One region of the Burkholderia latens genome, then DNA from elsewhere that is predicted to be linked to it. Evidence: predicted binding sites of a transcription regulator. Region 1 holds the regulator's gene; the other holds the start of a gene.

What was found. The regulator LexA, encoded in region 1, represses DNA repair genes until DNA is damaged. The targets are predictions, from matches to a motif close to ACTGTATNNNNATACAGT.
Region 2: recA (recombinase RecA) is a predicted target of LexA. The motif match lies at 11,091-11,108, and genes of this name have one in related genera.

The regions. Positions count from the first base shown of each region.
Region 1 covers NZ_CP013435.1:1,662,128-1,677,725, reverse strand. The annotation lists gene WK25_RS07925 (sugar ABC transporter ATP-binding protein) at 1-620, opposite strand, end outside; gene WK25_RS07920 (sugar ABC transporter substrate-binding protein) at 762-1,715, opposite strand; gene WK25_RS07915 (CysB family HTH-type transcriptional regulator) at 2,126-3,052, opposite strand; gene WK25_RS07910 (sulfate/molybdate ABC transporter ATP-binding protein) at 3,144-4,202, opposite strand; gene cysW (sulfate ABC transporter permease subunit CysW) at 4,216-5,163, opposite strand; gene cysT (sulfate ABC transporter permease subunit CysT) at 5,160-6,065, opposite strand; gene WK25_RS07895 (sulfate ABC transporter substrate-binding protein) at 6,204-7,241, opposite strand; gene lexA (transcriptional repressor LexA) at 7,506-8,153, shown strand; gene WK25_RS07885 (hypothetical protein) at 8,180-8,518, shown strand; gene WK25_RS07880 (DUF2939 domain-containing protein) at 8,547-9,263, shown strand; gene WK25_RS07875 (universal stress protein) at 9,369-9,866, opposite strand; gene WK25_RS31175 (hypothetical protein) at 9,865-10,029, shown strand; gene nodI (nodulation factor ABC transporter ATP-binding protein NodI) at 10,189-11,103, shown strand; gene WK25_RS07865 (ABC transporter permease) at 11,110-11,943, shown strand; gene WK25_RS07860 (hypothetical protein) at 11,992-12,414, opposite strand; gene WK25_RS07855 (permease) at 12,641-13,699, opposite strand; gene mnmH (tRNA 2-selenouridine(34) synthase MnmH) at 13,696-14,823, opposite strand; gene WK25_RS07845 (LysR substrate-binding domain-containing protein) at 14,888-15,598, opposite strand, start outside.
Region 2 covers NZ_CP013435.1:2,758,885-2,774,482, forward strand. The annotation lists gene WK25_RS12800 (M48 family metalloprotease) at 1-975, opposite strand, end outside; gene moaC (cyclic pyranopterin monophosphate synthase MoaC) at 1,216-1,704, shown strand; gene WK25_RS12810 (TonB family protein) at 1,863-2,213, opposite strand; gene WK25_RS12815 (PglL family O-oligosaccharyltransferase) at 2,620-4,398, opposite strand; gene WK25_RS12820 (pilin) at 4,564-5,160, opposite strand; gene WK25_RS12825 (TerC family protein) at 5,258-5,962, opposite strand; gene sucD (succinate--CoA ligase subunit alpha) at 6,119-7,000, opposite strand; gene sucC (ADP-forming succinate--CoA ligase subunit beta) at 7,068-8,234, opposite strand; gene WK25_RS12840 (DUF2889 domain-containing protein) at 8,303-8,911, opposite strand; gene recX (recombination regulator RecX) at 9,058-9,945, opposite strand; gene recA (recombinase RecA) at 9,945-11,015, opposite strand; gene WK25_RS12855 (response regulator transcription factor) at 11,203-11,931, shown strand; gene WK25_RS12860 (sensor histidine kinase) at 11,950-13,503, shown strand; gene WK25_RS12865 (MFS transporter) at 13,739-15,397, shown strand; tRNA gene WK25_RS12870 (tRNA-Met) at 15,530-15,598, shown strand, end outside.

The DNA.
Region 1 (15,598 bases):
GAAATATAGACGATCGCGACGCCGCGCGCCTTCAGCCTGTCGATCTGCTCGAACAGCAGTTCGACTTCGCGCGCGGTCAGCATTGCGGTCGGCTCGTCGAGAATCAGCACGCGACAGTCGCCGATCAGATTGCGCGCAATCTCGACCATCTGCTGGTGGCCGATGCCAAGCGCGCCGACCGGCGTGTCGGGATCGACCGAATCGAGCCCGACCTGCGCCATCGCGGCACGCGCGTCGTCCCGCAGCCGCGCACGGTCGATGATGCCGAAGCGGCGCGGCAGACGGTTCAGAAACAGGTTTTCGGCGACGGTCAGCGTCGGCAGCAGGTTCAGTTCCTGCATCACCATGCGCACGCCGAGCGCCTCGGCCTGCGTGCGGCTCGCCGGCGCATAGGCTTCGCCGCCGAGCAGCATCGTGCCCGCCGTCGGATCGACGAGGCCGCCGATGATCTTCGACAGCGTGCTCTTGCCCGCACCGTTCTCGCCGGTCAGCGCGAGCGCTTCGCCGGCCGCGAGCGTCAGCGTGACGTCGGCGAGCACGGGTTCGGCATAGGTCTTGCCGATGCCGGCGACGGACAGTACGGGAACGGCTGAACGGGAGGGTTGGAAGGTCGGTTCCATCGCGATCCTGGTTGCGGCCGCGCGCGGGGCGCGGATATGACGCTCACAAGTGCAAGTGCATGCAGTGGCCGTGATCGCGCTCACCCCGTATAACGGCCGCCGCCCCGGATTCTTGAGGGAGGCGGCCGCAACGGCGCGGCGTTACTTCGTCACGAGGTCCACCGGCGTCTCGACCACACCGGTCATGTCGGCCTGCTTGCGATGCTCGGCGATCGCCTTGAGCGCCGTGTCGATGCCGAATACTGCCTGCTTCGCGGCGTACTGGTCGGCGGTCGCGAGCACGCGGCCGTCCTTGAGCATCGGCTTGATCGCATTGATGTTGTCGTAGCCGACCACGAACACCTTGCCCTGCTTGCCCGCCGCACGCACGGCCGACACGGCGCCGATCGCCATGTTGTCGTTGCCGCACAGCAGTGCGCGCAGGTTCGGGTATTCGTTGAGCATTGCGGACGCGACCGCGTTGCCCTTGTCGATCTCCCATTCGCCTGACTGCACCGACACGACCTTCATCCCGCCTGCCTTCATCGCGTCCTGGAAACCGGCCGTGCGCTGCTGCGCGTTGGTCGTCGTCGACACGCCTTCGATGATGCCGACCTGGTCGCCGGCCTTCAGCCGCTTCGCGAGGTAGTCGCCGATCTTGCGCGCGCCCTTGCGGTTGTCGGGACCGACGAACGGCACATTCAGATTTTTCGACTTCAGCACGTCGGGATCGAGCCGGTTGTCGATGTTCACGACGATGATCCCCGCATCGACGGCCTTCTTCACGACCGGCACGAGCGCTTTCGAATCCGCCGGCGCAAGCACGATAGCGTCGACCTTCGACACGATCATCTGCTCGACGATGCGGATCTGGTTCGCGGTGTCGGTCTCGTCCTTGATGCCGTTGGTGATCAGGTCGAACTGCGCGGCGTTGTGCTTCTGGTACTCCTTCGCGCCATTCTCCATCGTCAGGAAAAACTCGTTGGCGAGCGACTTCATCACGAGCGCGACCTTCGGCTTGGCCGCAGACTGCGCGTGAACGGCCGCCGGTGCGGCAGCGACCGCGACCGCGGCAAGCGCGGCGGTCAGAAAGCGACGGCGAAACAGGACATTCATACACATCTCCTGGCGACTGGCCCGACGGGCCGGATTGTTATTCGACTGTTGTTTTAATGTGAGCAAACGTTTGCGCCACACTACCCGGGCAATGGCCATCGATGCTGCTTGTCGGTACCAAGGAATGGAGCGAGGCAGACGGCCGACTGCCTGGCGCGTGCTGTCGTCGACGCGCCGCCGCCAGCGGGGACGCCAGCGGAGTGACGGCTATGCTGTACCGTTTCTATGCAACGCGCAACCCGTCTGATCAATATTTAAGGGTTTATTCGGAGCGCATTGTCGTTCGCGTCGGTTGCCGCGTGTTACGGCAGACGGATCACCGCTTCGCGCGGCGCGCACCGCCGGGTGCCGCCGCGCAGCGATGCGATGCAGCGAGCGCGCGCATGCCGCGCCCGCCGTGCATCGGCGGATCAGACTGCTTCGCGCAGCATCCCGGCGATTTCCGCTTCGTTCAGGTGCGGCGCGAACATCTCGATCAGCCGGTACGCATACGCGCGCAGGAACGCGCCCTTGCGCAAGCCGACGCGCGTCGTGCTCGCCTCGAACAAGTGCTGCGTGTCGAGCGCGACGAGCCCCGTGTCGCGCTGCGGATCGAACGCCATTGCGGCGACGACGCCGATCCCCATGCCGAGCTCGACGTAAGTCTTGATCACGTCCGCGTCGATCGCGGTCAGCACGACGTCGGGCACCGCGCCGGCCTGCGCGAACGCCTGGTCGATATGCGAGCGGCCGGTGAAGTCCTGGTCGTACGTGATGATCGGATATTCGGCGATTTCGTCGAGCGTGAGGTTCTCGCGGCCGACGAGCGGATGGCCTTTCGGCACGACGACCGTGTGATGCCACGAATAGCACGGAAACGTGACGATGTCCGGATAGCGATCGAGCGCTTCGGTCGAGATGCCGAGATCGGCTTCGCCGTTCAGGATCATCTGCGCGATCTGCTGCGGGCTGCCCTGGCGCAGCGCAAGATGCACCTTCGGGAACACCTCGGTGAACTGCCGGATCACCTTCGGCAGCGCGTAGCGCGCCTGCGTGTGCGTCGTTGCGACGACGAGGTGGCCGCTGTCCTGGTCCGCGAACTGGCGCGCGACGCGGCGCAGGTTCTCCGCGTCGAGCAGCATCCGCTCGATCAGCTGGTGCACGGCCTTGCCCGGCTCCGTGAGCCCGGTGAGCCGCTTGCCGCGCCGGATGAAGATGTCGACGCCCAGTTCATCCTCGAGATCCTTGATCTGTTTCGACACGCCCGACTGCGACGTGTACAGCACGTTCGCGACTTCCGTCAGGTTCATGTTCTGGCGCACGGCCTCTCGCACGAAACGCAATTGCTGAAAATTCATGGGTATGCCTCTTAGGCTGTCGTTGTTCGAATATCGATTCGATGTCGATCCGGAGCGGTATCCGCCCTCTTCTCGTTGCCGGGTTCAGGCGTCAGTGCGCGGGAAACACGCGAACCGCGCGCGGAACGGCCGTCGCGCCGTCGCCCACCTGCAGTTCGAGCGCACGCCACGCGTCGCGATCGAGCTCCGCCTCCAGCGCGCCGCCCGAGCGCGCCTCGAGCTCGATGCGTACCGAGCCGCCGAGCGGGATCACGCGGCGCACGTCGACCGCAATGCCGTCGCGATGGCCGTCGCCGGCCGGCCACAGCTGCAGATCGTGCGGCCGCACGTATGCGTTCGCGGGGCCCGCGAAATCGGCGTCGACCGCGATCGGCGCAGCCGCGCCGTCGGCGACGAAGCCGCGGCCGGCGACCGTGCCCGGCAGCCGGTTCGCCGCGCCGAGAAACTCGTAGACGAACGCGCTTTGCGGATGATCGTAGACGTCCTGCGGGCTGCCGACCTGCTCGACGCGACCGCGGTTCAGCACGACGATGCGGTCGGCCACTTCCAGCGCCTCCTCCTGGTCGTGCGTGACGAAGATCGTCGAGATGTGCAGGTCGTCGTGCAGGCGACGCAGCCAGCCGCGCAGCTCCTTGCGCACCTTCGCGTCGAGCGCGCCGAACGGCTCGTCGAGCAACAGCACTTTCGGCTCGACCGCGAGCGCGCGCGCCAGCGCGATCCGCTGTCGCTGGCCGCCCGACAGCTCGGACGGATAGCGCTGCGCGAGCCAGTCGAGCTGCACCAGCTTCAGCAGCTCGTGCACCTTGTCGCGAATCACGGCTTCCGACGGCCGCTCGCGGCGCGGCTTCACACGCAGCCCGAACGCGACGTTCTCGAACACGGTCATGTGGCGGAACAGCGCGTAATGCTGGAACACGAAGCCGACCTGGCGATCGCGCGCGCCGACCGATGCGACGTCGAGCCCCTGCAGCACGACCTGGCCGGCGTCCGCGTGCTCGAGGCCCGCGATCACGCGCAGCAGCGTGGTCTTGCCGCAGCCGGACGGTCCGAGCAGCGCGACGAGCTCGCCGGGCGGGAAGTCGAGCGACACGTTGTCGAGCGCGGTGAAATCGCCGAAGCGCTTCTGAAGATGACGGACAGTGATACCCATTCTGGTTGCCTCTTTACGATTTCGACGAAATGGCGGCGGCGGGGCCGGCATGAGCGGGAACGTCATCGCGCGCGCCGGCCAGTTCGGCGGCGAGATGGCGCTCGGCGAGCAGCTTCAGCGCGAGCGTGACGAGCGCGAGCAACGCCAGCACCGACGCCACTGCGAACGCGGCCGCGAAGTTGTATTCGTTGTACAGGATCTCGACGTGCAACGGCATCGTGTCGGTGACGCCGCGGATGTGACCGGATACGACCGACACCGCGCCGAACTCGCCCATCGCACGCGCGTTGCACAGGATCACGCCGTACAGCAGCCCCCATCTCACGTTCGGCAGCGTCACGCGCCGGAAGATCTGCCAGCCCGACGCACCGAGCACGCGCGCGGCCTCTTCCTCGTCGGTGCCCTGCGCCTGCATCAGCGGAATCAGCTCCCGCGCGACGAACGGGAACGTGACGAAGATCGTCGCGAGCACGATGCCCGGCACTGCGAAGATGATCTGCACGTCGTGATCCTGCAGCCACGGGCCGAGCCAGCCCTGCGCGCCGAACAGCAGCACGTAGACGAGCCCCGAGATCACTGGCGACACCGAGAACGGCAGATCGATCAGCGTCGTCAGGAGCGCCTTGCCGCGGAACTCGAACTTCGCGATCGCCCACGATGCACACACGCCGAACACGAGATTCAGCGGCACCGCGATCGCGGCGACGGTCAGCGTCAGCTTGATCGCCGACCACGCGTCGGGATCGGCGAGCGATTCGAGATAGAAGCCGACGCCCTTGCGCAGCGCCTCGAAGAACACCGCGGCGAGCGGCACCACGAGAAAGAACGCGAGGAACGCCAGCGCGATGCCGATCAGCAGCCAGCGCACCGCACGCGGCTCGCTGACGGGATCGAGCTGTTTGGCGGCGCGCGCACGCGCGGCGGACGGATTGTTCAGCACGACAGTGGACTCCCGGCTCATCGCTGGCCTCCGGCGGCGGCCGCCGTACCGGCCGCGGTGGCGGTTGCGGGCGCGGGGCCGCTCGCGCCCTTGCTCGTGCGGCGCTGCAGATACCACTGCAGCGTGTTGATCAGCAGCAGCATCAGGAACGACACGACCAGCATCACGACGGCCAGCGCGGTCGCGCCTGCGTAGTCGTACTGCTCGAGCTTCGTGATGATCAGCAGCGACGTGATCTCGGACTTCATCGGCACGTTGCCGGCGATGAAGATCACCGACCCGTATTCGCCGAGCGCACGCGCGAACGCGAGCGCGAAGCCCGTGAGCAGCGCCGGCAGCACCGCGGGCAGCACGACGCGGCGAAACGTCAGCCAGCGCGACGCGCCCAGGCATGCGGCGGCCTCTTCCTGCTCGCGCTCGAAATCCTCGAGCACCGGCTGCACCGTGCGCACGACGAACGGCAGCCCGATGAAGGTCAGCGCGACCAGGACGCCGACCGGCGTAAACGCGATCTTGATGCCGAACGGCGCGAGATACTGGCCGACCCAGCCGTTCGTCGCATAGACGGCTGCGAGCGAGATGCCGGCGACCGACGTCGGCAGCGCGAACGGCAGGTCGACGATCGCGTCGACGACGCGCTTGAACGGGAACGTGTAGCGGACCAGCACCCACGCGACGAGAAAGCCGAACACGGCGTTGATCAGTGCGCCGCCGAGTGCGGCCGAAAACGTCAGCCGGTACGACGCGAGCACGCGCGGCGACGTGACGGCGGTCACGAACTGGCCCCACGACAGCGTCGCGGTTTTCAGGAATGTGGCGGCGAGCGGGATCAGCACCACGAGGCTCAAATAAGCCACCGTGATGCCGAGCGTCACGCCGAAACCGGGCAGCGCGCTCGGCTTGCGAAAGGTGTACGTCGTCATCGGATGCTCTTGCTGGGGCGATGCTGCTCATGGGCCCGACGCAAACGCCGGCGCGAAGAATGCTCTCTCGCGCCGGCGGCCCGCCGGGGATGCTGCGCGCTGTCGTGGCGCGCCGCTGTCGTTATGGTGTTGCGTGCGTTACTGCGGCTTGTAGATCGAATCGAACACGCCGCCGTCCGCGAAATGCGTCTTCTGCGCATTCGTCCAGCCGCCGAACGTGTCGTCGACCGTGTACAGCTTCAGCTTGGGGAACTGCTTCGTCAGTTCCGCCGGCACGTTCTTCGCGCGCGGACGGTAGTAGTTGCGCGCCGCGATCTCCTGGCCTTGCGGGCTGTACAGGAAATTCAGGTACGCCTCGGCCAGCTTGCGCGTGCCCTTCTTGTCGACCACCTTGTCGACCACCGCGACGGGCGGCTCGGCCAGGATGCTCACCGACGGCACGACGATCTCGAACTTGTCGGTGCCGAATTCCTTGATCGACAGGAACGCCTCGTTTTCCCACGCGATCAGCACATCGCCGATTCCGCGCTGCACGAAGCTCGTCGTCGCGCCGCGCGCGCCCGAATCGAGCACGCCGGCGTTCTTGTACAGCTTCGTCACGAATTCCTTCGCGCTCTGCTCGTTGCCGCCCGGCTTGTGCACCGCATACGCCCACGCGGCCAGATAGTTCCAGCGCGCGCCGCCGGAGGTCTTCGGGTTCGGCGTGACAATCGAGATGCCGGGCTTGGTCAGGTCGTCCCAGTCCTTGATCCCCTTCGGATTGCCCTTGCGCACCAGGAATACGATCGTCGACGTGTACGGCGACGCGTTGTCCGGCAGGCGCTTTTGCCAGTCCTTGTTGACGAGGCCCTTGTTGGCGATCGCGTCGATGTCGTACGCGAGCGCCAGCGTGACGACGTCGGCCTGCAGGCCGTCCAGCACCGAGCGCGCCTGTGCGCCCGAGCCGCCGTGCGACTGTTTGAAGTTGACCGTCTCGCCCGTCTTCGCCTTCCACTCCTTGCCGAACGCCTGGTTGAAATCCTGGTACAGCTCGCGCGTCGGGTCGTACGACACGTTCAGGAAGGTCGTATCGGCCTGCGCGTGGGTCGCGACGCCCAGCGCCGCCGCCGCCCCCAGCGCGAGTGTTGCGATCAGGCGGCCCGCTCCGCCCACCAGCCCCGTATTGCGCTTCGCCATCCTTGGTTCTCCAGTGTTGTCGATGTTGCGATGTCGGGCCAGTCTATCGAACGGGTTACATGATTAAAAATAATCGTTCTTCATTTTTTAATACTCAAAAGTGCTAACGCAGACTGGGCGGACGGTTGCGGCAGACGAACCGGCGTCAGGGCGGCACAAAATGACGCCGGAACCGGCGCGATCGCGGCGAACCTCAAGTAACACTTGAAATTCGCGAAGTACTGTATAAAAATACAGCTCACTGTCTATCCATACAGTTCAGCCATGACCAAACTCACCGCCCGTCAGCAGCAAGTGTTCGACTTGATTCGCCGCGCGATCGAGCGCTCCGGTTTTCCACCCACGCGCGCCGAGATCGCCGCCGAGCTCGGCTTCAGTTCGCCGAACGCGGCCGAGGAGCACCTGCGTGCGTTGGCGCGCAAGGGCGTGATCGAGCTCGCGGCCGGCGCGTCGCGCGGCATCCGGCTGCTCGGCGTCGACGACGTCCCGCATCAGTTCACGCTGCCGCACGCCGGCCTGATGCAACTGTCGCTGCCGCTGGTCGGCCGGGTCGCAGCCGGTAGCCCGATCCTCGCGCAGGAGCACATCTCGCAGCATTACGCGTGCGATCCGGCGCTGTTCACGAGCAAGCCCGACTACCTGCTGAAGGTCCGCGGGCTGTCGATGCGCGACGCCGGCATTCTCGATGGCGACCTCCTCGCGGTGCAGAAGCGCACCGAAGCGAAGGATGGCCAGATCATCGTTGCGCGTCTTGGCGACGACGTCACGGTCAAGCGCCTGATGCGCCGCCCCGGCGGCATCGAGCTGATCGCGGAGAACCCGGATTACGAAAACATCTTCGTCAAGGCCGGCAGCGCGGAGTTCGCGCTGGAAGGCATCGCCGTCGGGCTGATCCGCTCGGGCGAACTCTGACAATCGGTCTCGCTGAGGAGAACACCATGGAACGCCTTTCCCGTCTGCTGCCTTTCCGTCAATTCGGCCGCCTGCGTCATCTGCGCGGCCGCACGCCCTGCGCGCCGCTGTCCGCCGCGGCGCCCGTGGTGAGCCAAGAAGTCGCAGTTGAACGGCAGGCGTCGCTGCTGCCGTCAGCGCTTCCCGCCTTCGCGCGCGTCTCGCTGAATGCCGGCCTCAATCACGCGGAACCGGCGCGCCGGGCGCCGGTGCGCGTCTATCACGGCCGGTCGCGCCTGATCATGGTGGGCACGATCGATGCCGTGTGCCGGATGATCGATCGCTGCATCGCCGAGGAACGATCGGCCACGCACGGCGGTCTCTGATAGCGGAACCCGTCCACCCGGAGGCATCGTGACTGGAGCAACGGGCCGCACGTTGCGGCTCAAACCTCTGCTGATCGTCGTGTTGGCCGTCGCCGTATTCGCGGCGATCGGCTACGCGTACGCTTCCCCGTATATCGCACTCGGTCGCCTGAAATCGGCGGTCGACGCGCGCGATGCGCAAGCGGTCAGTGAATACGTCGATTTCCCGTCGCTGCGCATCAGCTTGAAACAGCAAGTCACGGAAGAATTGATGCGCCGGATCGATGCAGTGAAGAAGGACAACCCGTTCGCGGTGATCGGCGCGCTGATCGGGTCTGCATTGATCGGCCCGTTGGTCGATGCGTATGCGACACCGGAAGGCGTAGCGGCGCTGATGAGCGGGATCCCGCCGCGCGGCAATCCCGGCGAAAGGCCGCCCGATTGGTCGGACGCTGCGCCAGACGGCACGCGTGGCAACGCAGCAGCACCACCAGCGGCAGTGCCTGCGGCCCCAGGCACCGCCGCCAGCGTGCCGCAACCCGGCAGTAGCACGATTACGACTGCGCCGGCCCCGCCTGCGGCAGCGCCCGCACCGGCCCGACCCAGCGACGCAGGCCATCCGCAGCAAACGAGTGCGGGCTATCGGAATATCGATGAATTCGTCGTGACCTACCAGCGCAGCGCCGACGGCACGCGCTATGCAGCGATCTTCCACCGCGTCGGGCTGTTTTCCTGGAAGCTGTCCGCGATCGACCTGCACGCGTGAGCGTGCTTCGAGCGGATGAGATGCCGCCAACGCAGCGCGGCGCGAAACCGGCATGAATGGCGGCACACCGCGCCCGGTCACGCGCTCGCGATATCGGGTGCGGTGTTAAGTGCCGCTCGCGATCGCCGCTTCGCGCTCGCGCGCGATCTCGGCCTTTTGCTCTTCCGCCGAAGAACACGCGACGAGAATGCTGCAATTCACGCGATCCAGCAGTTGCGTGTTGCCCGAGCCCATCCACCATCTCGACAAGCCGCTGCGGCACCGGTGGCCGACGACGACGAGATCGGCGTTGATTTCCGTCGCGAGATTCGCAATTTCGTCGATCGGATAGCCGAACGCGAAATGCCCTTCCGCCTGAACGCCGCGCTCGCGCAGCCAGTTCACGCCTTCCTGCAGGATCTCGCGCGCGGTTTCTTCGAAGCGGCCGCACGCGACGTCGGTGAGCAGCCCGGCACTTTGCGCGATGCTGGAACGCATGTCGACAACCGACAGCAAATGCGTTTCCGCCTTTAGATCCAGCGCGAGATTGGCTCCGCACCGCAGTGCCTTGCGCCCTTCGAGTGTGCCGTCGTAGCAGAGCAGAATCTTGTTGTAGCTAGCCATGAAACCTCCCTATCGCGACTACGTGCGCTATGCACTCATCATGGTGCGCCGCAATTGCGGACGCAAGGGATGGAAAACGCTGATTCGCCACGCGGGGCGGGTCGGCGATGATGCGGTGCATGATCGGCGCGTGCATGCACCGCGCTGCGCGGACATGCCGTGATCGGATGCAACCGATGCACTAAAATGGCCCATTCGTGCCGCCGATGCACGGTCGCGTCGGCCATGCGCGTGTGACACGCATGCGCGCGATCCGTTCGCACGCCGGCAAGCCGGCCCGGCCGGCCGCGATACGCGCCCGCTTACAACGACAAACCCGCCCATGTCCGTTGCACCGATCGATTTCCGGAACGTCGAAAAGCGCTATGGCGACAAGCTCGTCGTCAACGGCCTGTCCTTCCACGTGCAGGCTGGCGAATGCTACGGCCTGCTCGGGCCGAATGGCGCCGGCAAGACCACGACGCTGAAGATGCTGCTTGGCCTTGCGTACCCCGATGCCGGCGCGATTTCACTGTGCGGCGAACCGGTTCCGTCGCGTGCGCGGCATGCGCGCCGCCGCGTCGGCGTCGTCCCGCAGTTCGACAACCTCGATCCTGACTTCACGGTCCGCGAGAACCTGCTCGTATTCAGCCGCTATTTCGGACTGTCCGCAGCGGCTGCACGCGGGCTCGTGCAGCCGCTGCTCGAATTCGCGAAACTGGAAAACAAGGCCGATGCGAAGGTCGGCGAGCTGTCGGGCGGGATGAAGCGGCGGCTGACGCTCGCACGCGCGCTCGTGAACGACCCGGACGTGCTCGTGCTCGACGAGCCGACGACCGGTCTCGATCCGCAGGCGCGGCATCTGATGTGGGAGCGGTTGCGCTCGCTGCTCGCGCGCGGCAAGACGATCCTGATCACCACGCATTTCATGGAGGAAGCCGAGCGGCTGTGCGACCGGCTGTGCGTGATCGAGGACGGTCGCAAAATCGCCGAAGGCGCGCCGCACGCGCTGATCGAATCGGAAATCGGGTGCGACGTTATCGAAGTCTACGGACCGGATCCGGGCACGCTGCGCGACGAGCTGTCGCCGTTCGCGAAACACACCGAAATCAGCGGCGAGACGCTGTTCTGCTACGTGACGGATCCCGAGCCGCTCAGTGCGCGGCTCAAGGGCCGCACGGGCTTGCGCTATCTGCATCGTCCGGCGAATCTTGAAGACGTGTTCCTGCGGCTCACGGGCCGCGACATGCAGGACTGATCGATGATGGACGTACGCAACTATTCCACTGCCGCGCCGTTAGCCCCGCCGCGCGAATCGCGCTTCGCGATTGCGCTGCCCGCGAATGCCACGAACTGGATCGCGGTGTGGCGGCGCAACTATCTCGTGTGGCGCAAGCTCGCGCTTGCGTCGATGTTCGGCAATCTCGCCGATCCGATGATCTATCTGTTCGGGCTGGGATTCGGGCTCGGCCTGATGCTCGGCCACGTCGACGGCGTGTCGTATATCGCATTTCTCGCGGCCGGCACGGTCGGGTCGAGCGTGATGATGTCCGCGAGCTTCGAATCGATGTATTCGGGCTTCTCGCGGATGCACGTGCAGCGGACCTGGGAGGCGATCATGCATACGCCGCTCGCGCTCGGCGACATCGTGCTCGGAGAAATCGTCTGGGGTGCGAGCAAGGCGCTGTTGTCGGGCGTCGCGATCATGCTGGTTGCCGGCCTGCTCGGCTATGCGCGGTTTCCGTCGATGCTCGCGGCCCTGCCCGTGATCGCGCTGGCCGGCCTCGCGTTCGCGAGCACCGCAATGATCGTCACCGCGCTCGCACCGTCCTACGACTTCTTCATGTTCTATCAGACGCTCGTGCTGACGCCGATGCTGCTGCTGTCAGGCGTATTCTTCCCGATCGCGCAGTTGCCGCCGATCGCGCAGCACGCGGCGCACGTGCTGCCGCTCGCGAACGCGGTCGAATTGATCCGGCCCGCGATGCTCGGCCGGCCGGCGGCCGACGTCGGCATGCACCTCGCGGTTCTCGCAGGCTATGCGGTTGGCGGTTTCGTGGTGTCCGCGTGGCTGTTCCGGCGGCGAATGATGCGCTGACAGCCGGCGCGCGTTGCGCCGGCTCGATACGAAGCAATCATGACGACGTTATTCGTCGTCATCGCTCCACGGGATCTCCACGTCGGTCAGGAACGCGACGGTCGCGAGCGGCCCGCCTTCGTGGCGGCCGAGTTTGCCGTCCGCGCGATGCCATTCGACGCGAAACTGCGTACCCGGGTCGTCGGCGACCAGATAAACCGCGCGCAGTTCTTCCGGATCGGCTTCGTCGACCGGGCCGTCGAACGACACCAGCATCTTCTGCGGCCACAGGCCGTTTACCGGATCGTAAATGCGATCGCCTTGCGGAATGTCGATGCTCGCCTCGACGCCGATCGTGGCCGACGCTTCGATGATCATCGTGCCGAGTGCGTTCAGCACGGCAGTCGCCCGCGCGGAATTGGCCTGGCGGATCGCGAGATCGCCGCGCGTCAGCGCCTTTTCGAGTCGAGGATGAATCTTCGGTTGGGTCATGCGTTTTCCTGTTTGCTTCTTGTAAAGGGCGCCGCACGCTCGAAGCGGCGGTGCCGGATGAATACGACGGTCGCACGGCAGGCGCAAGCGGCGTGGCGGACGGCGGCTGTCATGCCGGCTCGTTTGCGGCCAGCCGCGTCTGTCGTGCCTGGCCGGCCGACCGGCGATGCGAACCCGGATGCGTCCGACCGCATCGCCCCGCTCGCGTGCCCGTCGCGCGCGGCCGTCAGAACCCGAACGCGATCGCGAGCAGCCCGCTCGCGATCCCGAATACGACGACGAGGCCCGTCACGATCGCCAGCATGTAAGGCTTGAACGAGCGCGCGAGCATCGCGAGCGACGACACGCTGATCGGCGGCAGCGTCAGCAGCAGCGCAGCAGCCGGGCCGACGCCCATGCCGAGCGACAGCATGGCCTGGATGATCGGCACCTCGCCGGCCGTCGGGATCACGAACAACGTGCCCGCGACCGCGAATGCGATGATCCAGCCGAGATGGTTGCCGATGTCCGGGCCGATGTGCGGAAACAGCCACGCGCGCGCCGCGCCCAGCAGCAGCACGAGCACGATGTACTCGGGCACGAGCCGCACGGCCATCCGCGCAAGCAGCTTGACCCAGCGCACGAACGGGTTGCCCGCGGCAGCCTGTTCGGCCGCCAGCGCCGCGAGCTGTGCATCGTCGATGCTGCGGTCCTCGGGGCGGGCGATCCGGTTCAGCAGATAGCCGATCCCGAACACCATCGCGATGCCGAGCACGAGCCGCAACACGCTCCAGTGCCAGCCGAGCACGAAACCCATGAACACCAGCGCTGCCGGATTCAACACCGTGTTGCCGAGCCAGAACGCGACCGCGCCGCCGGGCGACGCGTGCCGCGCGCGCAATCCCGCGACGACCGGCGCCGCGCAGCACGTGCACATCATGCCCGGCAGCGACAGCAGGCCGCCCGCCGCGACGCTGCCGAAACCGCTGCGACCCAGCACGCGCGCGACCCAGTGCGCGGGCAGCAGCGCCTGCACCGCCGAGCCGAGAAGCAGGCCGAGTACCATCGCCTGCCAGATCGCCTTGCCGTATGCCCATGCATAGTCGAGCGCCGCCTTCAGCGACGGTTCGGGCGCGCTTGCCGACGTGCCCATCAGGATCGACTGACCGATCGAGTGGTGCTCGGCGGCAACGAACGCCTTGTTGTAGTACGGGAACCATTTCACGTAGAAAAGCCCCGCGACCGCGATCAGCAGGAAGGTCATCCAGCCGAGTGCCGGACTGGGTTGAGTGCGTGTGGTCGTCATCGTGTGGTGGTCGGTTGGTTTTTGTCGGTATCGGATCCGGCATGCGCGCCCGCGGCGGGCAGCGCCGGCAGCCCGGCCTGCTCCAGTGCGTCGAGCAGCGCGCGCGCCTGCTGCCGCCCGTCGGCCGCACTCGGCCGGAACGCGAACGTGAGCACGCGGTTCGGGTTGCCGTACGACGAACGGTTGGTGCGTGCGTACGCGGGATCGTAATGCTTGTCGATCAGCGTGCGAAACAGTTCGGCGCGCGCGTTCGCGTCGATCATCGCGTTCCAGCGCGCGACCTCTTCCCGGCTGTGCAGGCCGATCAGCCGGTCAAGCTGCGCCTTGAACGCGGCCGGCTCGTCGAACAGGTTCGCGTAATCGTCGAGCAGGAATGCGATGCGCTCGTCATGCGCGGCCTCGACCTGCACCCACGGCCCCGCGCGAAACGCGTCCAGCAGCGCGAGCGGCAACTGGATAAGCCCGATCTTGCGGCTTTCCGATTCGACGAATACCGGCCACGCGGGGTCGAAACGTTCGAGCGTCTTCACGAGACCCGAGTCGAACGACTTCTGCGTAGGCTGCGGCACGCCCGGCAGTGCGCCGAGCAGCGAGCCGCGATGGCACGCGAGCGCCTCGAGATCGAGCGTCTGCGCGCCTTCGTCGCGCAGCGCGTTCAACAGTCGCGTCTTGCCGCATCCCGTATGGCCGACGAGCGCGATGTAGCGAAAACGCGTCGGCAGCGTGTCGAGCGTCGCGCATACCGCGCGCCGGTACGCCTTGTAGCCGCCCTCGAGCTGGCGCGCCTGCCAGCCGATCAGGTTGAACCAGGTAGTCATCGAGCCGGAACGCTTCCCGCCGCGCCAGCAGTAGATCAGCGGCCGCCAGTTGCGCGGGCGGTCGGCAAACGTGGTGTCGAGATGGCGCGCGATGTTGCGCGCGACCATCGCAGCGCCGACGCGCGTCGCTTCGTACGGCGACACCTGCCGGTACATCGTGCCGACGATCACGCGCTCCTCGTTGCTGAGGACGGGCGCGTTCAGCGCGCCGGGAATGTGGTCCTCGGCGAACTCGAGCGGCGTACGCACGTCGATGATCTCGTCGAACTCGCCGGCGCGATCGAGGGTGACAATCAGGTTCTTCAATTCGGCGTCGAACAGGGGCGATGCGGCTCGGCGAGCCGCACGGGCACGGAAGGCGGATTCGCGATTATCTCACGCCCGGGCGCCCCGGGCCGCGCGCGGCGACCGGCGGCGCCGACGCGGCACGCATTGCGTCGACCAGATGGTCGCGAAACGCGCGCACCGACGCGGGGAGATCGCGCCCCGCCATGGTCTGCACCTGGATGCTCCGTTCGCGCAGTTGCGGGTTCGTGACGGGCACGACGACAAATCCGTCCGCGTCGATGCGGTCGCGCACCGACAACAGGCCCGTGAACATCACCGCGCCCGTACGCTGCGCGTAGCGGTACATCACCGCGGTGTTGTTGCTCGTCAGTTCCGGCTCCAGCATCAGGCCGTCGAGCACGCACGCGATGTCGATCAGCTGACGCACCGTCGTGCCTGCCTCGGGCAGCACGTGCGGGTGGCCGGCGATATCGGCAAGCGACACCGCGTCGCGCGCGGCGAGCGGGTGATCGCGGCGCACCAGCGCGAAGATCGGCGCGCGCTCCGCGTGTTCGACGCGCACGCCCTGCTCCGGTGCGAGGCTGAACGTCAGCGCGATGTCGGCATCGCCGTCGCGCACACGCCGCGTCGCGTCCGCCGGCGACACGACCCACACCGTGAAATCGACGCCCGGGTGGCGCGCCTTGAAGCTCGCGAGCGCGCCCGGCAGGAAATCGATCGCGAACCCTTCCGAGCATGCGATCTTCAGCAGGCTGCCGTGCAGCGCCTCCAGCCCGCCGATCTCCTTCATCAC
Region 2 (15,598 bases), 1.1 Mb from region 1:
AGGCGCACGGCGCGCGCGGTCTTCCATGTCGGCGATCCGTTCGCCCGTGAGCGGGTGCGTGCGCGCGTAGGCCGGCACGCCGGCGTCGCCCATCGATGCGCGTTCGAGCCGTTCGAAGAAGCCCGGCATTCCGTACGGGTCGTAACCGGCGCCAGCAAGCAGCTGGAACCCGACGCGATCGGCCTCGCGCTCGGCCGACCGCGAAAAGCGCAGCTGGTTGTCGACCGCGTATGCCTGGCCGCCCATCGCGATCGCGCTGCCCAGATCGCCGCTGCGCGCGAGCACGCCGGCGAGCACGCCGAGCAGCATCGTCGCGAGCGCGGTGTAGCCCGTCTTTTCGTTCGCGCCGATCATCCGCGCGATGTGCCGCTGCAGCACGTGCCCCATCTCGTGGCCGACCACCGATGCAAGTTCCGATTCCGTCTGCGTCGTGACGACCAGCCCGCTGTTGATTCCGATGAAGCCGCCCGGCATCGAGAATGCATTGATCTGCGGATCGCGTACCGGGAACAGATCGAAGTCGGGCGCGTAGCCGCCGATGTAGCGCGCCGCCGCCGCGGCCGCGAGCCGCGCCGCCATCGCGTTCAGATAGTCGCGCACCAGCCAGTCGTCGAGGTAGTCGGGGTCGCGCCGCACCTCGCGCATCACGCGCTCGCCGAGACGGCGCTCTGCCTGCGGCGTGAGCGAACCGCCGGAGCCGTCCCCGAGATCGGGCAGCTCCAGCGCGCGCAGCGGGGCGCGCAGGTTAGCGACCGGTGCGGATGCGCCGTCGGCGCCCGCGCCCGAAAAGCGGCTTTCCGCGCCGCCGTAAGTGCCGAATACGCCGGTCGCGATGCCGGCCGGCACCGTCGAAAGAGGCGGCGAAGCGCCGTCCGCCGGCTCGAGCGGCAGCGCGGACGCACGCTGCGCATAGCCGGTCGGCGGCACCGCGAGCGCCGCCGACAACAGCACGGCAAGCAACTGTTTGACACGCATGGCAGGTTGAAAGCGACGCCGTCCGCGCGCCGGGCGCGTATCGCGGCGTTTGGTCTGAGGATCCCGGTCATTGTACCGGCGCGATCGCGGCTGTTCCGCGCGCCGGATGCGCGATCTGCACGTCCGGCGCCGCGCGGCCCGCTGCTATGATAGGCGCCCGTTGAAACGTTGCGGATGTTTGCGGCCCGGCGCGGGATGCGGCGGATCGCCCGGCCGCGAAACCCGAGATCGGAGCAAGACATGTCAGGACTGACGCATTTCGACGCCGCCGGCCACGCACACATGGTCGACGTCGGCGGCAAGCAGGAAACCCAACGCATCGCGATCGCGCGCGGCACGATCCGGATGCTGCCCGCGACGTTCGCGCTGATCCGCGACGGCAAGGCGAAAAAAGGCGACGTCCTCGGCGTCGCGCGCATTGCCGCCATTCAGGGCGCAAAACGCACCGCCGACCTCATTCCGCTGTGTCACCCGCTCGCGCTGACGCGCGTGGCCGTCGACTTCGAGCTCGACGACGCGCTGCCGGGCGTGCACTGCGTCGCGCAGGTCGAGACGTTCGGACGGACCGGCGTCGAGATGGAAGCGCTGACGGCCGTGCAGGTCGGGCTGCTGACCGTGTACGACATGTGCAAGGCGGTCGATCGCGGGATGGTGATCACCGACGTGAGCGTCAGGGAGAAGCGCGGCGGGAAGTCGGGGGACTGGAAGGCGGAGGATGCGGCGGGCTGAGCGGCCCCAGAGCGTCGCGTGTCGCGGCGCGGATCTGATGCCGCGGCACCAGGCGTCGCCCGCGTAATGAAGCGGTATTGCGATCGCGCCCGGCAGGTGATCACGACAAGCGGCCTGGGCGTCGCGTCACGGCACGAACACGCGCACCGGCCGCGCCGTCATTCCGCGCGCCGCGGTTCGAATACGAACGGTTGCGTGAGCAGGAACGGATTCGCGGTCGCGCCGGTTTGCGCGCACGTCGCATGCGTCATCGCGTCGACGGCCGCGCGATCCGCCGCCGCATTGCGGCTGCTCGTCGTCACGGTTACGTTCTGCGCTTCGCCGGAAGTCGTCATCAGCGCGCGCACGAGTACGGTGACCGGACGCGTGAGCGGTTTCGCGCTCTCCGGATAGACTGCACGCGGAATGTGGCAGGTCAGCCTGCTTTCCTGCGAAGACGACAGCATCGCGCAGCCGGAAAACAGCACGGTGACGGCAGGCAGGATCACGAATGTGGAGCGAAGGACCATGGTCGAATGTCGTTCTTGAGTACTGTTCCCGGCGAGCTGCGGCGGCGGACGTGAGTAGCCGCACCGCATGTGTCGCCCCGCGCCGCGGCCATCGGATCGGCGCTCCGTTACGGCCGCGCGGCCGCCGAGTGCATCGGCCGCGATCCTGCTTCACGAATTCCCGACTCTGCGGGCCGCGTTCGCTTGGGCGCGTGCACCGGCCCGGTATGCGAACGCTTTCGCGCATTGTGCACGCGCCGCGGCTGCCGCGGCGGCGATTTGACAATGATTGACGCGCATCGCGCCAGGTTCCGCGACTACCCGTTCTCGACGGGAAACAATCGCCGCCTGGCCAAGGGTGGCCACCGCTCCCCCGCTTTGCCCGCCCCAACGCGCGCCGGGATTCCCCGCCCGGCGATGCGCGGGATTACTCGGAATCGTCTTCCGAGTCGTCGTCGTCCGCATCGGCCGGGACTTCGCCGTATTTCGCGACGACGGCCGCCTTGAACGACTTCAGCGCCGGCTGCTGGTCGCACAGCTTGTACAGCGACGCGAGCTGCTGCGGCCAGTCCTTCAACTCCTTCGCGAACACGTGCAGCCGCGCGACCGTATCGAGCGCGTCGGCTTCGCGGCCGGCCAGCGCCTGCAGCGCCGCATAGCGGCGCAGCACCGTTTCGCCGGGCAGCAGCGCGATCGCGCGCTCGTGCGCGGCGAGCTTCAGCGGCAGGTTGTCCGGCGAAATGGTCAGCAGTGTCGCCGCGCCGTAGTCGCCCCATGCGCCGAACAGCAACGACGGCGCGTCGCGGTACTGCGCGGCCGGGTCGCTGCCGTAATACAGCACTTCCGCGCGCTGGTAGTCGCGCAGCACCGGCACCGCCGCCAGCACGCCGCCGACTGACAGCACCGCGAACAGCGCGAACGCCGCGCGGCCCGGCAGGATGCGCAGCGGCTTCACGTCGAGCAGGCCGATCACGAACATCGCCGGCAGCAGGAAGAACATGTACTGCTGCGGGTATTCGACGAGCGCATGCATCAGCAGGATGCCGATCAGCGCGAAGCCGAACACGCGCGTGCTCGACTGCGGCGCGCGCACCGCGCGCACAAACCACGCGACGAGCGCGACGACCAGCACGCCGAGGCCGGCGATGCCGGACTTCGCGAGCAAGTCGATGAAGATATCGTGCGAGTTGTTCGCGATCTCGACCCCGCCAAGCGTGCGCGCGAGCGCGAACTGATGCGACGGGAATTCGCCCCAGCCGACGCCGAGCAGCGGATGCTCGCGGAACATCGCGAGCCCGTACTTCCACAACGCGAGGCGCGGCGCGATCTGGCCGGCGTCGCGCATGCGTTCGGCCGCCGACTCGGCGAGCCCGAGATGAAAATGCACGTTGGCCCAGCGCACCGCGACGTTCACCGCGACGAACACCACGGCGAGCACAACGGGCATCAACCATGCGCGGCGATTGCCCGGCGCGCGGCGCGACTCGACCCACGCCATCCAGAAGCCCGCAACCACCATCACCGCGACCTGCAGCCACGGGCCGCGCGACACCGTCAGCGCGAGGCCGGCCGACAGCACGATCGACAGCGCGAGCCATACCCATGCCGCGAGGCGACGCGTCTGCACCAGATACAGTGCGCCCGCGAGCGCGAACGCGATGTAGCTCGCCAGGTGGTTCGCCTGCGCCATGTTGCCGTACGGACGGCGATCGACGGCGATGTTGTACAGGACGACGAACGGCGACACCGCAGACTCGAGATGAAACAGCTGGACGACCTGGCTCGCGACCGCAAATACCCCGCCGATGAGCAGCGCGCCGGCCATCATGCGCGCGGCGGCTTCGGCGAGCCCTTCGCGCGCCAGCGTATAGCCGGCCTGCATCGCAACCAGCGCGGCGGCCAGATAGCCGACCGCCAGCCAGTTCATCGACGGAACCTTCAGCGGCATCAGCGCAACCTGCGCGATCAGCACCGCGGCGAACCCGAGCGGCGCGACGAACGCGGCCGGTGCGGCGAACGGCTGCGTCGGGCGGCCGGTGCGCGCGAGCAGCACGACGGAGAGCCCCAACAGCAAGTACAGCACCAGCGCGGCAAATTCGGAATAGAAGGTCGGGATCGGATACGTGTGATTCGTGATCGCGTACGGCACGATCAGGGCGACAGCCAGCGCAACGAGCGGCAACGAGCGGGAAAAAGTAGAAGGCATGAGCGAACCGGATGTCAGCAACCGGCGCACTATACAAAACTTTCCCCGGTCTGTGCGGCCGCCGTCGTGCCGCCCCGCGATGCCGCAGCACCGGTGCGGCCGGCTCCGACGCGGCCTGAGCCGCCCCGTGCCCACAGCCCGGCACGGCCCTGCACGCCTGCGACGCTACGCGCGGCATTCCGCCGGCGCATACTTCCCGGGCAACGTCGCGGCCTCCGTCGGCAACGGACCGGCTCCAGGCGCCGGCAGCGACGACGCCGTCTTGCCGGAAGCAAAGCATTCCCATGCGATCGCGCCGGCCTGCATCGAGCCCTTCTTGAGCGGTACGCGCGCGGTCGGCGTGTCGGCCTTGTCCGGTGCGGACGGCACCAGGACGAGCGTATTCGCGCCCGCCGCGGCGACGCGCGCGGTGAACGTCACCGTGATCTGGCCCGTGTCACCGTCGATCGCGACCGATTCGACGTTGCGGGTGCCGGCGGGCGGACTGTAGCCGCCATCGAGCGCAGCGCCGCTCGCAGCGTTGTCGGCGACCGCGAGCCGCGCGGACGATGCGAGCGCGAGGCCCTCGCCCACGCGCGACCGCGCGAGGTAGTCCTGGTATGCGGGAATCGCGTACGCGGCGATCACGCCGACGATCGCGAGCACGATCATCAGCTCGATCAGCGTGAAGCCAGCCGGCCGCCAGCGCGGCGCCGGCCGGCGCGCGCGCCGCAGGTCGGCGGCGATGCGGCGGAACAGGGAAACGGAAAAGGCTTCAAACATGACTGGCTCCGGAAACGAAAAACGCCTGCCGAACAAGGCAGGCGTTTCGATCGTAGCCAGCGGGCCGCGAACCCGGCAGTCGGCCGGACGGCCAATGTCACTGCGCGTGCGAGACCGCGCGGCGGCGGCGCAACGCATAGCCGGCCGCGACGACGAACAGCGCGCCGGCGATGCTCGCGCCGTAGACCGCGGCCGGTGTATCGAGCACCGGCCAGCGATCGCCGACCGGGTCGTGCACCATCAGCCCGCCCGCGATCCATCCGATCAGCCCCGCGCCGAGCGCGACGACGATCGGGAACCGGTCGAGCAGCTTCAGCACCAGCGTGCTGCCCCACACGATGATCGGCACGCTCACGACGAGCCCGAAGATCACGAGCGCCAGCCGGTGCGACGGATCCGCCTGCTCGGCCGCGCCGGCGATCGCGATCACGTTGTCGAGGCTCATCACCGCGTCGGCGATCACGATCGTCTTCACGGCATCCCACAGCCGGTCGGCCGGCTTCACGTTGTCATGCGCGTCGGCGTCCGGCGCCATCAGCTTGATGCCGATCCACAGCAGCAACAGGCCGCCGCCGAACTTCAGGAACGGCACGTCGAGCAGCACGACCGCGAACGCGATCAGCGCGACCCGCAACAGGATCGCGCCGGCAGTGCCCCACACGACGCCGCGCAACCGCTGGTTGGCCGGCAGGTTGCGGCACGCGAGCGCGATCACGACCGCGTTGTCGCCGCCGAGCAGGATGTCGATGATGACGATCTGGAACACAGCGCCCCAGTGCAGCGACGTCAGGAATTCAAGCATGAGTGGTATCGGATGGAGGAACGGCGGTCGGGCACGCGGCCCGCTTCGTCGCCGGCCAATGCGTCGCGCATGGCCGGGGCTTACAAATTCATTGCGCGAGCATAACAAAAAACGCCGGCAGAGCCGGCGTTTTTTGCAGGACGAATCCGTTGGAAATTACAGCGCCTTCTTCAGCAGACGGCCCATTTCCGACGGGTTGCGCGTGACGGTGATGCCGCACGCTTCCATGATTTCCAGCTTCGCTTCGGCCGTATCGGCACCGCCCGAGATCAGCGCGCCGGCGTGGCCCATGCGCTTGCCCGGAGGCGCCGTGACGCCAGCGATGAAGCCGACGACCGGCTTCTTCATGTTGTCCTTGATCCACTGGGCGGCGTTGGCTTCGTCCGGACCGCCGATTTCGCCGATCATCACGACAGCATCCGTGTCCGGATCGTCGTTGAACATCTTCATCACGTCGATGTGCTTCAGACCGTTGATCGGGTCGCCGCCGATACCGACTGCCGACGACTGGCCGAGGCCGAGCGCCGTCAGCTGAGCAACCGCTTCGTACGTCAGCGTGCCCGAACGCGACACGACGCCGATGCGGCCCTTGCGGTGGATGTGACCCGGCATGATGCCGATCTTCAGTTCGTCCGGCGTGATCGTGCCCGGGCAGTTCGGCCCGAGCAGCAGCGTCTTGCGGCCTTCGCGACGCATGCGGTCCTTCACTTCGATCATGTCACGGACGGGAATGCCTTCCGTGATGCAGATCGCGAGGTCGAGGTCGGCTTCGACCGCTTCCCAGATCGCAGCCGCTGCACCTGCCGGCGGCACGTAGATGACCGACACGGTCGCGCCGGTTTCGGCCTTCGCTTCCTTGACGCTCGCGTAGATCGGAATGCCTTCGAAATCTTCGCCGGCCTTCTTCGGGTTCACGCCCGCGACGAATGCTTCGCGGCCGTTTGCGTATTCACGGCAGGCACGCGTATGGAACTGACCGGTTTTGCCGGTAATGCCCTGCGTGATGACCTTCGTGTCCTTGTTGATCAGAATCGACATGTATTTTGACCTCTGTTCGATTGGCGTCGCGTGCAAGCCGCGCCGCCATGCGTATTCATTAGCGCGCTTACTTGCCTGCTGCAGCCGCGACGACCTTCTGCGCTGCTTCTTCCATGCTGTCTGCCGAGATGATCGGCAGGCCGGAATCGGCCAGCATCTTCTTGCCGAGGTCCTCGTTCGTGCCCTTCATGCGGACGACGAGCGGCACGTTCAGGTTCACGGCCTTCGAACCGGCGATCACGCCTTCAGCGATCACGTCGCAGCGCATGATGCCGCCGAAGATGTTCACGAGAATCGCCTTCAGGCCCGGGTTCTTCAGCATCAGCTTGAACGCTTCGGTGACCTTCTCGGTCGTCGCACCACCGCCGACGTCCAGGAAGTTCGCCGGCTCGCCGCCGAACAGCTTGATCGTGTCCATCGTCGCCATCGCAAGGCCTGCGCCGTTCACGAGACAGCCGATGTTGCCGTCGAGCGAGATGTATGCGAGGTCGAACTTCGACGCTTCGATTTCAGCCGGATCTTCTTCGTCCAGATCGCGGTACGCGACGATTTCCGGGTGGCGGAACAGCGCGTTCGAGTCGAAGTTGAACTTCGCGTCGAGTGCGACAACCTTGCCGTCGCCGGAGACGTTCAGCGGGTTGATTTCAGCCAGCGATGCGTCGGTTTCCCAGAATGCCTTGTACAGGCCTTGCAGGATCGCGCGCGCTTGCGGAATCGAAGCGGCCGGCACGCCGATCTTCGCGGCGAGCTCGTCTGCCTGGGCGTCGAGCAGGCCCGTCGACGGCTCGACGATGACCTTGTGGATCAGTTCCGGGTGCTTTTCGGCGACTTCTTCGATGTCCATGCCGCCTTCGCTCGAACCCATCAGCACGATCTTTTGCGACACGCGATCGACGACGAGGCTGACATACAGTTCCTGCTTGATGTCGGCGCCTTCTTCGATCATCAGACGGTTGACCTTCTGGCCTTCCGGACCGGTCTGGTGCGTGACGAGCTGCATGCCGAGGATCTGGCTCGCGTATTCGCGCACCTGCTCGATCGACTTCGCCACCTTCACGCCGCCGCCCTTGCCACGGCCACCCGCGTGAATCTGAGCCTTCACGACCCAAACCGGGCCGCCGAGCTCTTCTGCCACCTTGACGGCCTCGTCCACCGAGAACGCCGGCTTGCCGCGCGGTACCGCGACTCCGAATTTCCGCAGGATTTCCTTACCCTGGTACTCGTGAATCTTCATGCGTGATTCCCTTCAGTCTGAGAGTTGGATGAAATGTCGCTTAAGACGCTTCTTCGAATGATTTCCGTTCATTCCTTCGTGCTGCCTTCACCGGGCAGATCCGGCCGGAGCGGGCCATACCACCGCGGGTAGTACTGCCGCACGACCTCGCCGTCGAACCGCAGCGCCCGGCAACGGCCGAGCTGGAAAGGCGGTTCGGCGTGCACGCCGTCATGGTCCGGCCCTTCGCCACCCTCCTCGCGCACATTCCAAACATCACCGGCGAACGCCTGGATCGCCGCGGTCGGCAGCACGGCGCACAGCTCGGTGAGATGGGAACAGCCCGCGACGCCGGCGAGCAGCCGGTTCGCGTTGCGGCGGAAATTGCGGAAGAGATTGAGCCCGATGAGGGCCCGATAGGCAGGAGAGGCGGATTGACAGTGACCGGGATACGGAACCCATTCCGACGACGCTTCGGCGTCGACGACATTGAGGTCACGATCGATAGTCACGCGCAGCCAGAGTTCGTGGATCGGCAGGCCCTGCGGCCGGATGCCCGACGCAAGCGCGACATCGCGCGGCTTGTGGTCGGTCAGGCAGGCTTCGATGTCCCACAAGCCGTCGCCGCGCTCGTAGGCTTCCGCTCGGATTGCGCGTCGATGTCGCAACTGACGGGGCACGGGCTCGGATAGCGGCATGCTGGAGGTTGAGGCCGAAGAGGAAAACCCGTGGATTTTAGCATATTGGGTATTTGCGGCATTCGGCCCCGACGGCGGGTATTCCCGCCTGTCCGGAAACGGTTGCATTGCAGCAAAATCGCGCGCGGCGCGCGTGCCCGGGCCGGTCAGTCGTCGAGCGGAAAATCGTCGCCGACCTTCAGCAACTTCACGATGGTGGCGCTCGAGAAACCGCGCGCGGCAAGAAAGCGCGCCTGCTTCGCGCGCTCGGCCGGCGTTTGCGGCAGCGCACCGAATTTCTTGCGCCAGACAGCCTGCGCGCGCGTGAACTCCGTCTCGCGCAATTGTGCGTTCACTTCGTCGACGAGACTGTCGCCGACCGCATGGCGCTTCAGTTCGCTGACGATCCGCGCGACGCCGACGCGCGATGCGCGGCGATGCACGAGACTTTCGGCAAAGCGTGCGTCGGACAGCCAGCCTTCCTGCTCCAGCGCATCGAGCACCGGTTCGACGGATTCGTCCTCGCCGACGTAAGGCGCGAGCTTGCGCGCGAGCTCCGCGCGGCTGTATTCACGCCGGGACAGATAGCCGAGCGCGCGCCCCTTCAGGGAACGCGGCGGCTTCGACGATTTGCGCCCCGCGGCACCGGACTCGTCGCTGGAAGCGGCGCCGGCAGCGCTGCCTGACGCACGGCGAGTGCGCCGCGGATGCTGGCTGCTGCGCGTATAAACATCTTCGGTGGGGGGCGCGGCCTTATCGTCCACAGCGGCCGCAGCGCCCGTGCGCTCGCCGGGGAAGCTGACGCCGGACACGCGCCGGCGCGACCTGTCGTGCGCATCGAACGATTCGTCGTCGTCGAACGGATCGACCGGTGCAGTGATCTCAAACGAAACGAGGGCATCGTCGGATGCCCTCGTCGCGGTGCGGTGCGCGGCATGACTGTCCGCGCGCCGCCGGTCGGCACCCGAGGATGCGGCTCGTCGGCCCGAGCGATCTGCCGTTTCAGGCGCGTCGCTCGACTCCGATTCGCCAGCCGGACCTCGGCGCCCGACCATCACTCTTCTTCGTCCATCGCCTCGGCTTCGTCGACTACGCCATCGGGCATCGCTGCGACGCCGAGCGACTCGCGAATGCGGTTTTCGATCTCGAGCGCAATTTCCGGATTCTCGCGCAGGAATTCACGCGCGTTGTCCTTGCCCTGACCGATCTTCTCGCCGTTGTAGCTGTACCAGGCGCCGGCCTTGTCGACGATCTTCGCCTGCACGCCGAGGTCGATGATCTCGCCCTGACGCGAAATGCCTTCGCCGTACAGGATGTCGAAGATCGCTTCGCGGAACGGCGGCGACACCTTGTTCTTCACGACCTTCACGCGGGTTTCGTTGCCGATCACCTCGTCGTTCTTCTTGATCGAGCCGATCCGGCGAATATCCAGACGCACCGACGAATAGAACTTGAGCGCGTTGCCGCCCGTCGTGGTTTCCGGGTTGCCGAACATCACGCCGATCTTCATCCGGATCTGGTTGATGAAGATTACGAGGCAGTTCGTGCGCTTGATCGTGCCCGTCAGCTTGCGCAGCGCCTGCGACATCAGGCGAGCCTGCAGGCCCGGCAGCGAGTCGCCCATTTCGCCTTCGATTTCGGCCTTCGGCACGAGCGCGGCGACCGAGTCGATGACGATCATGTCGATCGAACCCGAGCGCACCAGCGCGTCGGTGATTTCGAGCGCCTGCTCGCCGGTGTCCGGCTGCGAGATCAGCAACTCCGGCACGTTCACGCCGAGCTTCGCCGCATATTGCACGTCGAGCGCGTGCTCGGCGTCGATGAATGCCGCGGTGCCGCCCAGCTTCTGCAGCTCTGCAATCACCTGCAGCGTGAGCGTCGTTTTACCGGACGATTCCGGACCGTAGATCTCGACCACCCGGCCGCGCGGCAGGCCGCCGACGCCGAGCGCGATATCGAGGCCCAGCGAGCCCGTGGAGACGACCTGGATGTCTTCCTTCGCTTCGCCGTCGCCCATCCGCATGATCGACCCTTTGCCGAACTGCTTCTCGATCTGCGCGAGTGCGGCCGCCAGCGCCTTGCTCTTCTCGGCGGTCATCCCGGAGCCCTTCTTGCTATCTTCCATGAATCGTCCTTTGCTATGATGAGCAGCGTCTGTTAGAGGCGCGCCCGCTTTCAAGCGCCGCCCACGAATGCAGACACTGTATAAAAAAACAGTGTTTTATGCAAGCCCGCAATGCAGGCTGCGTTGTACACGGATAACTTCGGAGACAACCGCGCCGGCGCGCGCCCGTCGGCCATCGGTCAGCAACATGCGAATTCTCATCGCCGAAGACGACAGCATACTCGCGGACGGCCTCACCCGGTCACTCCGCCAATCGGGCTATGCGGTCGACCACGTGAAGAGCGGCGTCGAGGCCGACACCGCGCTGTCGATGCAGACCTTCGACCTGCTGATCCTCGATCTCGGGCTGCCCAAGATGTCCGGGCTCGACGTGCTCAAGCGCCTGCGCGCACGCAATTCCAATCTTCCCGTGCTGATCCTGACCGCCGCCGACAGCGTCGACGAGCGCGTGAAGGGACTCGACCTCGGCGCGGACGACTACATGGCCAAGCCGTTCGCGCTCAACGAGCTCGAGGCGCGCGTGCGCGCGCTGACGCGGCGCGGCGCAGGCGGCGGCCCCACCGTCGTGCGGCATGGCTCGCTCGCGTTCGACCAGGTCGGCCGCATCGCGTATGCGAACGAGCGCGTGCTCGATCTGTCCGCGCGCGAACTCGGACTGCTCGAAGTGCTGTTGCAGCGCATCGGCCGGCTCGTGTCGAAGGAGCAACTCGTCGACCACCTGTGCGAATGGGGCGAGGAAGTCAGCAACAACGCGATCGAAGTGTACGTACACCGGCTGCGCAAGAAGATCGAGCCGAGCGGCGTGCGGATTTCCACCGTGCGCGGGCTCGGCTACTGCCTGGAAAAAGTCGCACCCGCGGCGCCGGCCGACCCGGCCACGGCCCCGCCCGCGGCAGCCGGCACGCCGCTGCGCTGACCCCGGCCGTTGCCCGCGATGGCCACGCCGGCCCATTCCCGCCATCCGACCGGCGAGCAGCCGTCCGCCGCCGACGTCGCGCGCGACGCGCGTTACGCGAACCCGTTCGCGCCGCCCGACGAAATCGAAGCGCCCGAGGCAACCCGCCCGCGCTCGCTGTTCGGTGAGATCCTCGACTGGATGCTGGCGCCTCTGCTGCTGCTGTGGCCCATGAGCATCGCCGTCACGTATCTGGTCGCGAAGACGATCGCGAACGGCCCGTTCGACCGCGCGCTGGAAACCAACGCGTACGTGCTCGCGCGGCAGATTCATCCCGTCAACGGCGTCGCCGAACTGACGCTGCCGCAGCAGACGCGCGACTTTCTGCGCGCGGACAACGTCGACAGCGTTTATTTCCAGGTGCTCGGCACGCGCGGCGAACTGGTCGCAGGCGAGGCCGACATGCCGCTGCCGCGCGACGAGGATCGCCCACCGCCGGGCGTCGTCGTGTTTCGCGACGATCTGCTGCGCGGCAATGACGTGCGCGTCGCGTATACGACCGTCGAGCTGCCGCAGTCGAACGGTGCGCAGCCCGTGCTCGTGCAGGTCGGCGAGACGCTCGACAAGCGCAACGCGCTCGCGAACGACATCATCAAGGGCGTGATCCTGCCGCAGTTCGTGATCCTGCCGCTCGCGATCCTGCTCGTCTGGTTCGGCTTGTCGCGCGGGCTTGCGCCGCTCAATGCGCTGCAGGCGCACATCCGCGCGCGGCGGCCCGACGACCTGTCGCCCGTCGAGGCGCAGCGCGCGCCGCCCGAGATCGAGCCGCTCGTCACGTCGTTCAACGATTTGCTCGCGCGTCTCGAGCAGAACATGGCGCTGCAGAAGCGCTTCATCGCCGATGCCGCGCACCAGATGAAGACGCCGCTCGCGGGGCTGCGCACGCAGGCCGAGTTCGCGCTGCGCCACCCCGTGCCGCCCGACGTGCAGCGCTCGCTGGAGCAGATCGCGACCAGTTCCGAGCAGGCCGCGCGGCTCGTCACGCAACTGCTCGCGCTCGCACGCGCCGAGAACCGCGCGAGCGGGCTCACGTTCGAGCCGGTCGAGATCGGTTCGCTCGCGCGGCGCACCGTGCGCGACTGGGTGCAGGCCGCGCTCGCGAAACGCATGGACCTCGGTTACGAAGGCCCGGACGACGACGCGCCGCTCGACGTCGACGGCAACCCGGTGATGCTGCGCGAGATGCTCGGCAACCTCGTCGACAATGCGATCCGCTACACGCCCGAAGGCGGCCGCATCACGGTGCGCGTGCGGGCCGAGCCGGCGGCGCGGCGCGTGCATCTCGAAGTCGAGGACACCGGGCCCGGCATCCCGGCTGCCGAGCGAGACCGCGTGGTCGAACGCTTCTACCGGATCCTCGGCCGCGAAGGCGACGGCAGCGGCCTCGGGCTCGCGATCGTGCGCGAGATCGCCGCACAGCACGGCGGCACGCTGACGCTCGACGATCATGTGTACCAGCACGCCCCCCGCCTCGCCGGCACGCTCGTGCGCATCAGCCTGCCGTTATCGGAAGCCGCTGCGGATCGATCGTGATCCACCGGCTACCATCTCGCGGGACCGGACGCGTTGCGAACGCGTCGGAACGCACGCTTTGCCGCCCGTTTGCGGCATGATCGGCGCGTAAAGCGGCCGATTCTTCGCGGGTTAACGCGCAGTCGTTTTGTCCGCGCGAGTCAGTGCGCCGTAAGTTTCCGTGCCAATAATCGTTGACAGGCCCGCCCACCCAAGGCGGCCGCATATCTATTATCAAGGGACTTGGAGACGATTCATGGCAACGTTAGGCGGGCAAATTTCGCACTCGCCGATGACGGGCGAAGAGAAGAAGGTGATCTTCGCGTCGTCGCTCGGCACCGTGTTCGAGTGGTACGACTTTTACCTGGCCGGCTCGCTCGCGGCCTACATCAGCAAGAGCTTCTTCTCCGGGGTCAATCCGACCGCCGCCTTCATCTTCACGCTGCTCGGCTTCGCGGCCGGCTTCGCCGTACGTCCGTTCGGTGCGATCGTATTCGGCCGGCTCGGCGACCTCGTCGGCCGAAAGCACACGTTTCTCGTGACGATCGTCATCATGGGCATCTCGACGTTCGTGGTCGGCTTTCTGCCCGGTTACGCGTCGATCGGCATCGCCGCACCGGTGATCTTCATCGCGATGCGGCTGCTGCAGGGTCTTGCGCTCGGCGGCGAGTACGGCGGCGCGGCGACCTACGTCGCGGAGCACGCACCGGCCAACCGGCGCGGCTTCTACACCGCGTGGATCCAGACGACCGCGACGCTCGGCCTGTTCCTGTCGCTGCTCGTGATCCTCGGCGTGCGCACGTTCGTCGGCGAAGAGGCGTTCGGCAGCTGGGGCTGGCGCGTGCCGTTCGTCGCATCGATCCTGCTGCTCGCAGTGTCGGTGTGGATCCGGATGCAGCTGAACGAATCGCCGGTGTTCCTGCGCATCAAGGCCGAGGGCAAGACGTCGAAGGCACCGCTGACCGAAGCGTTCGGCCAGTGGAAGAACCTGAAGATCGTGATCCTCGCGCTGGTCGGCCTGACCGCCGGCCAGGCCGTCGTGTGGTACACGGGCCAGTTCTACGCGCTGTTCTTCCTCACGCAGACGCTGAAGGTCGATGGTGCGAGCGCGAACATCCTGATCGCGATCGCGCTGCTGATCGGCACACCGTTCTTCCTGTTCTTCGGCTCGCTGTCGGACAAGATCGGCCGCAAGCCGATCATCCTGGCCGGCTGCCTGATCGCTGCGCTCACGTACTTCCCGCTGTTCAAGGCGCTCACGCACTACGCGAACCCGCAGCTCGAGCTCGCGACGCAGAAGGCGCCGATCTCGGTCGTCGCCGATCCGGCCACCTGTTCGTTCCAGTTCAATCCGGTCGGCACGTCGAAGTTCACCAACTCGTGCGACATCGCGAAGAGCGCGCTGGCGAAGGCAGGCCTGAACTACGAGAACGTCGCGGCGCCGGCCGGCGCGACCGCCGAGATCAAGGTGGGCGACACGGTGATTCCCGGCTATGACGGCAAGGCGGCCGATGCGAAGGCGCAGGGTGCGGCGTTCGACAAGACGCTGGCGTCGACGCTGAAGGCGGCAGGCTACCCGGCCAAGGCGGATCCGGCGCAGCTCAACTGGCCGATGACGATCGTGATCCTGACGATCCTCGTGATCTACGTGACGATGGTCTACGGTCCGATCGCCGCGATGCTGGTCGAGATGTTCCCGACGCGGATCCGCTACACGTCGATGTCGCTGCCTTACCACATTGGCAACGGGTGGTTCGGCGGCTTCCTGCCGGCGACCGCGTTCGCGATCGTCGCCGCCAAGGGCGACATCTACTCGGGCCTTTGGTATCCGATCGTGATCGCGCTGGCCACGTTCGTGATCGGTCTGCTGTTCGTCAAGGAGACGAAGGACTCCAACATCTACGCGCAGGATTGAGATCGTTGAGATTGGCTAGCGGGCGCCTCCCACCCGCTAGCCTGCCCCGAACGGGCCGCCGGCAACTTTTTTCGGGAAAGATCGAAAAAGGTGTTGACAGCCTCACGGTAGATCGACATAATTCAAGTCTTCGGCGAATTAGCTCAGTCGGTTAGAGCGACGGAATCATAATCCGCAGGTCCGGGGTTCGAGTCCCTGATT